3 regions of the Alteromonas sp. MmMcT2-5 genome follow, and region 1 is predicted to be linked to each of the others. Evidence: predicted binding sites of a transcription regulator. Region 1 holds the regulator's gene; each other region holds the start of a gene.
What was found. Region 1 encodes sigma-54, which starts transcription at its own class of promoters, with help from an activator protein. Its sites were predicted from a motif close to GTTGGCACGNNNNTNGNNT; they were not measured.

Region 1 (3,764 bases):
GTCAGGATTTTTAGGTAAGTTTCTCACATCGATACTTACCGCAACCTGATCGTACTCGTCAACAACTGTATGGGTTAAGGTGGGAAGTAAGTTTACCGGGATATTATCAACACAGTAATAACCTAAATCTTCCAATGCGCGAAGTGCGACAGACTTACCAGACCCCGAACGACCACTGATTATTATCAGCTTCACCTACTTTCTCCCTAATACTCTGGTTTTATCACATACGCGTTGTTGAATTAGGCGCCTACTAAACGGTTAATAGGCGCTTAATGTTTAACTTAATGCAGATAGAATATCGTCGCTTGTCGTTGCGCGACGTATTGCTTTAATCGTTTCTTTGTCGCTTAGTTTACCAGCCACGGTGGCCAGCGTTTGAAGGTGTCCTTCGGTCTGTTCCTCGGGAACGAGTAGCGCAAAAAAGATGTCTACGGGTTTCTCGTCAAGGGCGTCAAAGTCGATTGCTGGCGTGCTGGTTACAACAATGGCAATCACTTTCTCAAGGCCCGGCAGGCGTCCGTGGGGCAGGGCGATACCATTGCCAATGCCTGTACTACCCATACGCTCTCGAGCCATCAAACTGTTGAGTACCGTTGCCTGATCAATGTTCTCGTTTTGCTTGGCAGCGATATCAGCGATGATCTCAAGAATTCGCTTTTTACTATTACACTGAACCGCACACTCGGTGCGGTCCAGACTTACGATGGCTTGTATATCCATGCTTAATTAACTACTAATGTTTTTTCAGTTTTTCCTTATGCTTGATTACCTGCCGGTCGAGTTTATCAACCATGCTGTCAATCGCCGCATACATGTCGGTATTTTCTGAGGATGCGAATACTTCAGCGCCACTTAAATGAACGGTCGCTTCGGCTTTTTGATTTAATTTTTCAACGTTCAGGATGACATGCACATTAGAAATGTGATCAAAGTGACGTTCAAGTTTGCTGAACTTCGTATCGACATAATTACGCAAAGAGTCGGTGATTTCGACATGATGACCAGTAAGGTTGATTTGCATATTTCGTCTTCCTTATATTATTAAGCCCGATTAAATAAGGCTTTTGCGTTGGTTCGACGGCGGGATCGACAACGATTCCCGGTACTTTGCTATTGTTCGCCGGGCAACTTTAATGCCTTGTTCGGCCAACAATGAAGCAATCTTGCTATCACTTAGCGGCTTGCTAGGCTTTTCAGCGGCCACTAATTTCTTGATCAATGCACGAATCGCTGTAGATGAACATTCACCACCAGACTCTGTTGCAACGTGGCTTGAGAAAAAATACTTCAATTCGAAGATTCCACGTGGCGTATGCATGTACTTTTGCGTTGTCACTCGCGAAATAGTGGATTCGTGCATATCTACCATTTCTGCGACATCATTTAGCACCATTGGTTTCATCATTTCCGGGCCGTGCTCAAAAAAGCCCATTTGCTGCTGCACAATGCAGTTTGCAACCTTCATTAAGGTTTCGTTACGAGATTCAAGGCTCTTTATGAACCACTTAGCCTCTTGCATGTGTGAGCGGATGAATTGTGAATCGCTACTATTCTTGGCACGGCGACTCATTGCAGCGTATTGTTGATTTACGCTTAACTTAGGCAGACTGTCGGGGTTCAGCTCAACCACCCAACGGCCATTTTTCTTGGTTACTGAGACATCAGGAATAACGTACTCAGGCTCTTTAGTAACTAAAGCACTACCTGGGCGAGGATTCAAGGTTTGCAGTAAACGCATTGCCTCGCGTAGCTGATCTTCTTTCAATCGGCTTTTACGCATAAGCGTACGATAGTCTTTGCTGCTCAGTAAGTCAGAGTACTCTTCAATCAGTTGCTTTGCTTCAGCAAGCCACGGTGTGTCTTCTGAAAACTGGCGCAATTGCACCATCAAACATTCTTGTGGAGAGCGTGAGCCAGAACCAATAGGGTCGAACATCTGAATGCGCTTTAGCACACATTCTATTTCGTCCATTTCAATCGGCTCTTCCATATCATCATCGTTAACCGCTTCTAAAATATCATCAAGGGTAACGGTTAAATAACCTGACTCGTCAATAGAGTCGATGATTGCTGTAGCGATTGCGCGATCGGTATCCGAGAAATGGGTAAGGCGCATTTGCCAAAGAAGGTGCTCTTGAATATCTTCAGTAGTCTCACCTTGGAAGATTTGCTCGTCGTCATTGGATGGACCCGGAGCAGGCGAAGATGAAGCAGAGTAGTATTCGTCCCATGTGCTGTCGATTGGCAGCTCATCGGGAAGATCGTTTTTCTCAAGTGCATCGCCGGCTTCTAGTGTGTCACTAGATGCAGAAGCAGTGGCCTCAGAGCCGCTGTCATCGTTGTCGATATTGTTCTTTTCTAGTTGCGGCTCGTCGTTACCTTCTTCAACTTCTAATAGCGGATTAGAATCGAGCGCTTCTTGGATCTCTTGTTGAAGATCAAGTGTAGAAAGCTGCAGCAGTTTAATGGCCTGCTGAAGCTGTGGTGTCATGGTAAGTTGTTGGCTAAATTTTAGCTGTAAAGATGGTTTCATCTACGTCTTATTTAAATGCTCTAAATTGAATATACCAGAGCGAAACTGAAAAATGACAATTCGGTTACATTAACTATAGCCTGAATTGTTCGCCTAGGTATACATCCCTTACTTTTTGATTACTTAAAACCTGTTCCGCCGTTCCTTGCGCAATAAGCTCGCCATGACTCACAATGTACGCCTTTTCACAAACATCCAATGTCTCTCGTACGTTATGGTCCGTGATAAGGATTCCAATACCCCTATCGCGAAGATGTTGTATTATCTTCTTTATATCATTAACTGATATTGGATCAACACCAGCAAATGGTTCGTCTAACAAAATAAATTGCGGTTTTGCTGCCAGAGCGCGGGCAATCTCAACGCGACGGCGTTCGCCCCCTGACAAACTCATCCCCGTACTATTACGTATATGGTTAATATTAAATTCATCAAGTAGCGCATCTGCTTCTTCTTCTTGCTGTTGTGAATTTAAATCTTTACGGGTTTGCAAAATGGCCATGATATTTTCATGCACTGTGAGCTTTCTGAAAATAGAGGCTTCCTGCGGTAGGTAGCCAATTCCGCGGCGTGCGCGCTCGTGCATGGGCTGATGAGTTAGCTCATTGTCGTCGATTTCAATCTTGCCTTTATCCAGATTCACTAAACCAACAATCATGTAGAATGTGGTGGTCTTACCAGCGCCATTTGGGCCAAGAAGACCAACAATTTGACCCGTTGAGACAGACAGGCTTACATCTCGTACAACCTGTCGTGACTTGTAAGCCTTAGCAAGATTTTTAGCGCTCAAAGTTGCCATTGCTATTCATTGCCCTCGTTGTCTTTTTTGTCTTTCTTAGACGAAGTTTTGCGAATGGTCTCAGGTGTGAATACTGTGGTCACTCGACCCTCACCATCCTTACCTGCGCCGCCAGTCGCTAGCAATTGCTCGGTAATCATATCGAACGTGATGTTGTCACCCTGTACTTTACTGGTGTCTTGTTTCAACTCTGCGTTTCCGGCAAGAGAAATCGTTCGGTTCACCACTTCATAGCGTATTTCATTAGCTTTTGCCGAAACTGGCGTGCCGTCTTCCAATTGCTGGGAATAGCTTGCAGGCTTTCCTCTAGCAATAAATATTTCACGACCACCACCGTCAGTGGCAATTACTTCCACTTCGTCAGCTTCAATAACCAAAGAGCCTTGAGTTATGAGTACGTCGTCTTTGTACAACGCGGTTTTATTTTTA
Region 2 (3,764 bases), on a different contig from region 1:
AAACGCAATCAAGCCCTAATGGCAATAAGTAGGACTGCGTTATTGTCGCTATTTCAATGATCACAGTACCAAGGAATATGTGAGATGAACAACAAAAAAAATATGAACAAAAGCCGTATGATGCTTGCCTGTGTTGGTGCGGCGTTTAGCCTTGCAATAGTAGGTTGTTCATCGACCCCTGTAGCAGCCCCAACCCCCTATAAGTCAGCGAGTACCAAAGCTGCCTATGGTTATTCAAGCGAAAAAATTTCTGAGAACGAATATAAGATTCTTTTTAAGGCAACAGACAAAACTCCTGCTGATAAAGTACAGCAATATGCCCTCTACAGAGCAGCGGAAATTGCACAAAAGCAAGGCTTTACCTATTTAGCTATTGTTAAAACCAACGTGGATAAAAAGCCCGTTATTGCGCGAGAAGTTATGGCGAACAAGGAAGAGCCCGTGGCATTTCAAACAGACAGGCAGTGCACTATGTCAGGCTGCGATGAAGTGGCACAGCCTATGGCCGTCCCAAGCTCAAACGACGTTGTGAAAACTCAAATTAACGACATCTACTTTACTATTGATGTAATGATGGCGAATGATAAAACGCGTCTAGGTAAAAATGCTTTTACTGTCTTAGAGGTACTATCAGAGCCTCTAGAGCCAAAAAATGGCAACTAGCTGAGCGTTTTGCCACTCACTAATGCTTTGAAACATCAGTTTTAATAGAAATGCTTTTCAGGCCCTAGTTGCAGTTACTGAAAAGCATCGCTCAAACATATAAACAAAACCGTAATATGTTTCAAAGCCATCAACCTGTGCACTAGTCTTTATTACTTTTTCTGTTGTGGCTAACAGGCCAGTGGCTAACTGCATTCTTCACTTTTCTACAAACTTGGTCGGTGTCATATTCGTTTCTTCTTTAAAGAGTCGATGACACTGCTGCTATCACAGCCTCTAATTTATAGCTGTTGTCCATTCTCCTGAATTGCTTCTTGCATTTTTAATGGCCCGTTAATCTTCTATTAATGTTGTACAAAAGTCTCCGTCATCATAGCTCGCTATCATTAAACCCATGAACTGCAGAGCAGATTTATATACCTCTATCGACAGCGTTATAGCGGTACTGCTCTAAGCAATTGAATCAGTTAATAGCACATATTTATTTTGCAAATGACTAAGGAGTCAGGCGATGAGAAAGCTAAGCACGTTAATGACAAAAACTACCCTTGTAGCAGCTACAGTAATGTTAGTGACTGGTTGCAGTGCAGTAGCAAAACCGCAGATGGAGCATTCAGCTAGTTCGAATGTTCCGGCGTTAAAAACTAAAGCACTCGACAACGCATTACTTTATTCCGACGAATGTATTACTGAGCGAGAAGTGGTAACGGCACAAAAGATGTGGGGCGACGGGATAGTGCGAATTGGTGCAGTATTTAGCAATGATGGTGATTACTCTGGCGAAGCCGCAGATTTCATCCAAGCTATGTATGGTTATGATCTAAGCAGCGTACTGTTTAAACCAACGCTTGCAGCTAACGACCAGTTCCGTTCAAGCTTCGATGCTGCGCTTTCATACTTTGTTGGTGGTAACGACGCTTACGAAGAGGACAAAGGCTTTGCAATAAAGCCTTACACAAATGTGAAATTCGATAATGTGGGTATTATCAACAACAGCTGTCGCATGGCCGTGGCGATGGGCAACTACTTCTTTACCGATACAAAAGGTGGCGAAACGAAGGTGGAATACACTTTTGCCTATGTCAAAGATAGTGACGGCGACCTGCGTATTGTTGCTCACCAATCTTCGTTACCTTACAACCCAAACGGTAACTAAATAGGCCACTGCCCCTCCATTCTTAGGAAGTGTGAGGGGCGAAACACTCTCCCTTTGCAGGCAAGGCGTCCCTTCCCTTTCGCTTTGCCTCTTTTTTATTTTCAACGAGAAAAACTATGTGCGCAAAACGAATTATGACGCGTTGCGTCTTACTACTTGTGATGGCGATGACAGCCGGCGTTAAGTCGCACGCCGAGTCAGATTTTCAATCTTGGAACGCCCTCGCACTCACTGGAGATGCCGATGATAAAGGTAAATGGCAATTTTGGTTTGACGGTCATTTACGCTTTAAAGACGACGCATCTCGCCTAGGCGCTTCTATCGTTCGTCCCGGTGTCGGCTACAAACTATCAAGCGATACAACCTTGTGGCTGGGTGTTGCAAGAGTAACGATAGACTCAGACAACGGTTCAATTGAAGAAGACAGGGTGTGGCAGCAAGCCACGTATTCATTAAGCAAATTTATGGGCGGTACCATTTCAGGTAGAAGTCGTTTGGAGCAGCGATTCAGGAGCGATGAAGGCGGTGATACAGGCTATCGGTTTAGACAATTTATACGGTGGTCGAAACCTTTAAATGAGCAATGGTCAATGGTCGTGTGGGACGAGGTATTTTTGGGTTTGAACGACACAGACTGGGGCCAAACTAGCGGGTTTGATCAAAATAGACTTTACGTGGGACCGGCCTATCACCTCAACAAGAAATGGCGCGTCGAGATGGGATACTTACAGAATCATATTGCGTCGCCAGGCGCCAATTCAGTCGCCATAACAAACCACAACCTTGCTCTCACGTTCTTCGGAAGCTGGTAAGAATCAAAGAATAACTCCAGCCAAAGGCCCTTAACACACATAGAGTAAAGTTGGGTGACTAGGGCCTTACTCAATCATGTAAAAAATGCATTCGTACGTGTAATCGTGACGTTAATTGCCTGCAGATACGGCCTGACAACCAGAGAAAAATTAAATTATATCATTATATTTCAATAACTTAAAAAACAGGCACAAAGATAGCATTAGTTAAAGTGAAAGTAACGGAAGCAATACGAGGATTTAGTTATGTTAGGTTGGGCAATCACATTTTTTATCATCGCCATTATTGCAGCAGTTTTTGGTTTTGGAGGCATCGCAGGTGCAGCAACAGGTATCGCACAGTTTCTTTTCTTTGTGTTTATCGCGTTGCTAGTAATCTCACTTATCGCAAATGCGTTACGTGGTAGAGCACCAAGAGCCTAAGAGTTAGAAGTATTTTAATAGGAAAAAGGAGTAAGGATATGTTTTCATTTAAAAACTTATCAAAGGTACTAGTAGCATCAGCATTTGCACTATCACTAGCAGCTTGCGGTGACGGTGAAGCGGAAGACGCAGGCGAAGAGCTAGACGAAATTGTTACCGATGCAGGTAATGCCGTTGAAGACGCTTGTGAAGATGTGAAAGAAGGCGTAGACGCTGAAGATAAAGACTGTTAATCACGTTTTTATCAAAAAAGGGCCAGACAATTGTCTGGCCCTTTTTGTGTTTACAGTCGACGTGGTTTGACCTAACTGGTTAGTTAAGACACTTCTTCACCACCTAACTCACGAGCAAGATCGTCTAGTGTAGATAGCGTCGAATCAAATTCACCTACGCCGTAACGGTATTTTACACTCACGTGATGATCCGTACGCCCGAATTTCACTCTTAACCCTTCTGCGTCAATATGCTTTACAGTATTCAAAAAGCGATAAGCAGACATTTCTGTTTCAAATTGAAACTCAACACTGTTTTCCATTTAGGCTTTCCGTTTAAGCAACAATTTCAGGGTGAGCATCAATAACTGAAACAACTCGTTGCAGCAAATGGTTATCTTCTTCGCTTATCGAGTCGTATGATAACCAGTCAGCAAGAATGTCGGGAGCTGTTGCCGCTTCGCCTTGTTCCAACTTAGATGTCATCATTTGTAGCTG
Region 3 (3,764 bases), on a different contig from region 1:
ACAAATGGTGTCAGAGATCTTAAGTTCGCCAAGACCTGTGACTGCAATGATGTCGCCCGCGTGCGCAGATTCAACTTCGTGACGAGCAAGGCCAAGGTAGCCGTAAACTAAGCCTACTTTGCCGTTGCGCTTTTTGCCATCAGCAGTAACAACCGTTACTTGTTGATTTGGCTTAACAGAACCACGCTTAACACGACCTACGCCGATAACACCCACGTATGAGTTGTAGTCAAGCTGAGAGATCTGCATTTGGAATGCGCCGTCGATATCTGCATCAGGAGGAGAAACCTGGTCAACGATAGTTTGGAACAATGCCGTCATATCGTCTTCTTTAGTATCTGCATCTAGTGATGCCCAACCGTTAAGTGCAGACGCATAAACAACTTGGAAATCTAGCTGTTCGTCAGTTGCACCTAGGTTGTCGAATAGGTCGAAAACTTGATCCATAACCCAATCAGGACGCGCACCAGGCTTGTCGATTTTGTTGATAACAACAATTGGCTTAAGACCTTGAGCAAATGCCTTTTGCGTAACGAAACGGGTTTGTGGCATCGGGCCTTCTTGCGCATCTACAAGTAGAAGTACAGAGTCAGCCATCGACATTACACGCTCTACTTCACCACCGAAGTCAGCGTGTCCTGGAGTGTCTACGATGTTGATACGGTAGTCGTTCCAGTTAATCGCTGTGTTCTTAGCTAGGATGGTAATGCCACGTTCTTTCTCGATGTCGTTCGAGTCCATTACGCGCTCTTCTTGCTCGCCTCGAGATTCAAGGGTGCCAGACTGCTGTAACAGTTTGTCTACCAGGGTGGTCTTACCGTGGTCAACGTGGGCGATGATTGCGATGTTACGCAATTTATTAATATCAGTGGTATTCATGCTTATATAGAGCCTGTGTAAATCAACGTCTACTTCAATTCAGTGGAAAGGAGTATGCGTTAGATTTGTTGCAAAAAAATGCAGATAGAAAAATTTGCGCGGATTGTACAGAAAAACCACGACGTTTGCGCATCTTTTTTTTGATGGAAACGAGTTTTATTGGTTTTCAAACACTTGTTCAACAAATAACCAGCCCCGTTGCACCTAATTGATCATATTTGGTGGCTATACGCTACAAAGTAATCTAGGCTGATTGACGTACAAATGAGCACAAAACGCCATATTGGTGCAACATTGCACCAATATAATGCAATTTAATTCAAACGGAAGTGATAGATGCCCGTCTATGCCACAGAAATCGGTATACATATAGATGGCATGATAATCGCTTTCACTTTTGCCACTGTTGGAGTGAAGCTGATCATTCCGCATTTTTACATTAAACCTGGAGGACACGATGTCAGTAGAAAAGGCATTAGAGCTGATTAAAGAAAGTGAAGCGAAGTTTGTAGATTTACGTTTTACCGATACAAAGGGTAAAGAACAACACGTATCTATTCCTGCGAGCGTTGTTGATGAAGAGTTTTTCGAAGAAGGTAAAATGTTCGATGGTTCTTCAATCGCTGGCTGGAAAGGCATCAACGAATCAGACATGGTTCTTCTTCCAGACGCAACAAGCTGCGTAGTTGACCCTTTCGCTGAAGAGACACAAGTAAACATCCGTTGTGACATCGTTGAACCTTCAACAATGGAAGGTTATGAGCGTGACCCTCGTTCAGTTGCTCGTCGTGCAGAAGAATTCCTAAAATCAACTGGCATCGGTGACACATGTTTCTTCGGCCCAGAGCCAGAGTTTTTCCTTTTTGATGACGTACGCTTCCACACTGACATGGCGGGTTCTTTCTACAAGATTGACTCTTCTGAAGCAAAGTGGAACTCTGGCGAAGAGTTTGAAGGCGGCAACATGGCACACCGCCCTGGCGTTAAAGGCGGTTACTTCCCAGTACCACCAGTGGACTCTGCTCACGATATCCGTGCTGCAATGTGTCTAGTTATGGAAGAGATGGGCCTTGTTATCGAAGCGCACCACCACGAAGTAGCAACTGCTGGCCAAAACGAAATTGCTTGCCAATTCAATACGCTAGTTAAGAAAGCTGACGAAATTCAAGTTTACAAGTATGTTGTTCACAACGTTGCACACGCATACGGTCAAACAGCTACCTTTATGCCTAAGCCGCTTGTTGGCGATAATGGTTCTGGTATGCACTGTCACCAATCTATCTCTAAAGATGGCGTAAACATCTTTGCAGGTGACAAGTACGCAGGTCTTTCTGAGGAAGCACTTTACTACATTGGTGGTATCATCAAGCACGCGCGCGCAATCAACGCGTTTGCTAACGCTTCTACTAACTCATACAAGCGTCTGGTTCCTGGATTCGAAGCACCGGTAATGCTTGCATACTCTGCACGTAACCGTTCTGCATCTATTCGTATTCCTCACGTAACTAGCGATAAAGCACGTCGTATTGAAGTACGTTTCCCTGACCCAACAGCTAACCCATACCTAGCGTTCACTGCTATGCTTATGGCGGGTATCGACGGTATTAAGAACAAGATCCACCCTGGTGATTCAATGGATAAAGACTTGTACGACCTACCGCCAGAAGAAGCTGCTGAAATTCCAACAGTTGCAAGCTCGCTAGAAATGGCACTTGAAGCTCTTGATAACGACCGTGACTTCCTTAAAGCTGGTGGCGTTATGACTGACGACATGATTGATGCATACATCGATCTTAAGTCTGAAGAAGTAACGAAACTTAACATGACTACTCACCCTGTTGAGTTCGACATGTACTACAGCTTGTAAATTCGCACTGTATAGTAATTTATACTAAAGCCCGCTCTGCGGGCTTTTTTTATGCGTACAATTTATCTACTATGTTTTTATAGCTATGCTAACGAATACTCTTTCATACTGCATCAACTGCGCACAGGGCTTTGCCCGCTTGCATCTGCATACAACTAGAAAGATTATCCATAAGCCAAACATAGCAAGCTATATGAATTAGCCAGCTAGCCAAAACCACATTGATTAGGTAACGACACGTGCACTACATGACGCGACACATTTGCTTAATTTCGCTATTACTAAGTAGCGGCAATGGCTTACTGCCTGTGCAAGCGGAAATGCTGAGCCAAGAAAGTACCCAGCAAGAAGCACAAGAAAGCGAAACCGGACAAAGCAGCAATGCAACATCAGCCGCAGCTACCTCTCCAATGACCATATACAAGGTGGTAGGTAAAGACGGCTCTGTGACTTACACCGACAAGCCGCAGCAAAACGCAGAACCCCTAGCTTTCGATGTAAAAACGCAAAACGTAGTAACCGCGGCAAAGGTTACCCCACCTCCCCCTGCGAAGCCGGCTGCCCCCAAGCCCAACTATCGCGTAGTCATTAAGTCACCTGCACCAGAAGCGACAATTCGCAATAACTTGGGCGAATTCACTATTTCTGCCGCACAACCTGGTGCACCCAAAGCGCCAATCTACCGATTAATCTTTGACGACGCCCCATTAGCTAGCAATAGTTCAGGCGTCTTTAAGCTTACTGGTATCCATCGTGGGGCACATACTTATAAAGTTGAACTCACGAACAATACGGGCAAGACTCTTGCATCGTCTCCACTACAAACCCTTTACCTGCATCAGGCATCGGCGTTAATTAATAACTAATAGCGTGCAACCACTGTTATGTATGCGCACCATAGAGGTTCAGTGAACATTTCTTCTTGAGCTCTTTATTCGCGCAACGCATCATTGCAAGCTACAATGCACAATTATGGTGCAAAGGAGACGAGCTCGGATGCATTCCACCGAGTTAGAAA

Region 2: a site for sigma-54 is predicted at 2,817-2,835, ahead of MHN09_RS14835 (DUF1328 family protein). Genes of this name have one in related genera too.
Region 3: a site for sigma-54 is predicted at 1,252-1,270, ahead of glnA (glutamate--ammonia ligase). Genes of this name have one in related genera too.

The regions. Positions count from the first base shown of each region.
Region 1 is NZ_JAKRFB010000014.1:58,130-61,893, forward strand. Features, by position in the region: gene rapZ (RNase adapter RapZ) at 1-195, opposite strand, end outside; gene ptsN (PTS IIA-like nitrogen regulatory protein PtsN) at 280-723, opposite strand; gene hpf (ribosome hibernation promoting factor) at 737-1,024, opposite strand; gene MHN09_RS08370 (RNA polymerase factor sigma-54) at 1,055-2,536, opposite strand; gene lptB (LPS export ABC transporter ATP-binding protein) at 2,610-3,335, opposite strand; gene lptA (lipopolysaccharide transport periplasmic protein LptA) at 3,338-3,764, opposite strand, start outside.
Region 2 is NZ_JAKRFB010000036.1:32,854-36,617, forward strand. Features, by position in the region: gene MHN09_RS14815 (hypothetical protein) at 1-60, shown strand, start outside; gene MHN09_RS14820 (hypothetical protein) at 85-663, shown strand; gene MHN09_RS14825 (hypothetical protein) at 1,175-1,819, shown strand; gene MHN09_RS14830 (DUF2490 domain-containing protein) at 1,936-2,631, shown strand; gene MHN09_RS14835 (DUF1328 family protein) at 2,878-3,054, shown strand; gene MHN09_RS14840 (hypothetical protein) at 3,093-3,287, shown strand; gene MHN09_RS14845 (hypothetical protein) at 3,371-3,589, opposite strand; gene MHN09_RS14850 (DUF349 domain-containing protein) at 3,603-3,764, opposite strand, start outside.
Region 3 is NZ_JAKRFB010000033.1:43,211-46,974, reverse strand. Features, by position in the region: gene typA (translational GTPase TypA) at 1-879, opposite strand, end outside; gene glnA (glutamate--ammonia ligase) at 1,337-2,746, shown strand; gene MHN09_RS14250 (DUF4124 domain-containing protein) at 2,995-3,612, shown strand; gene glnL (nitrogen regulation protein NR(II)) at 3,743-3,764, shown strand, end outside.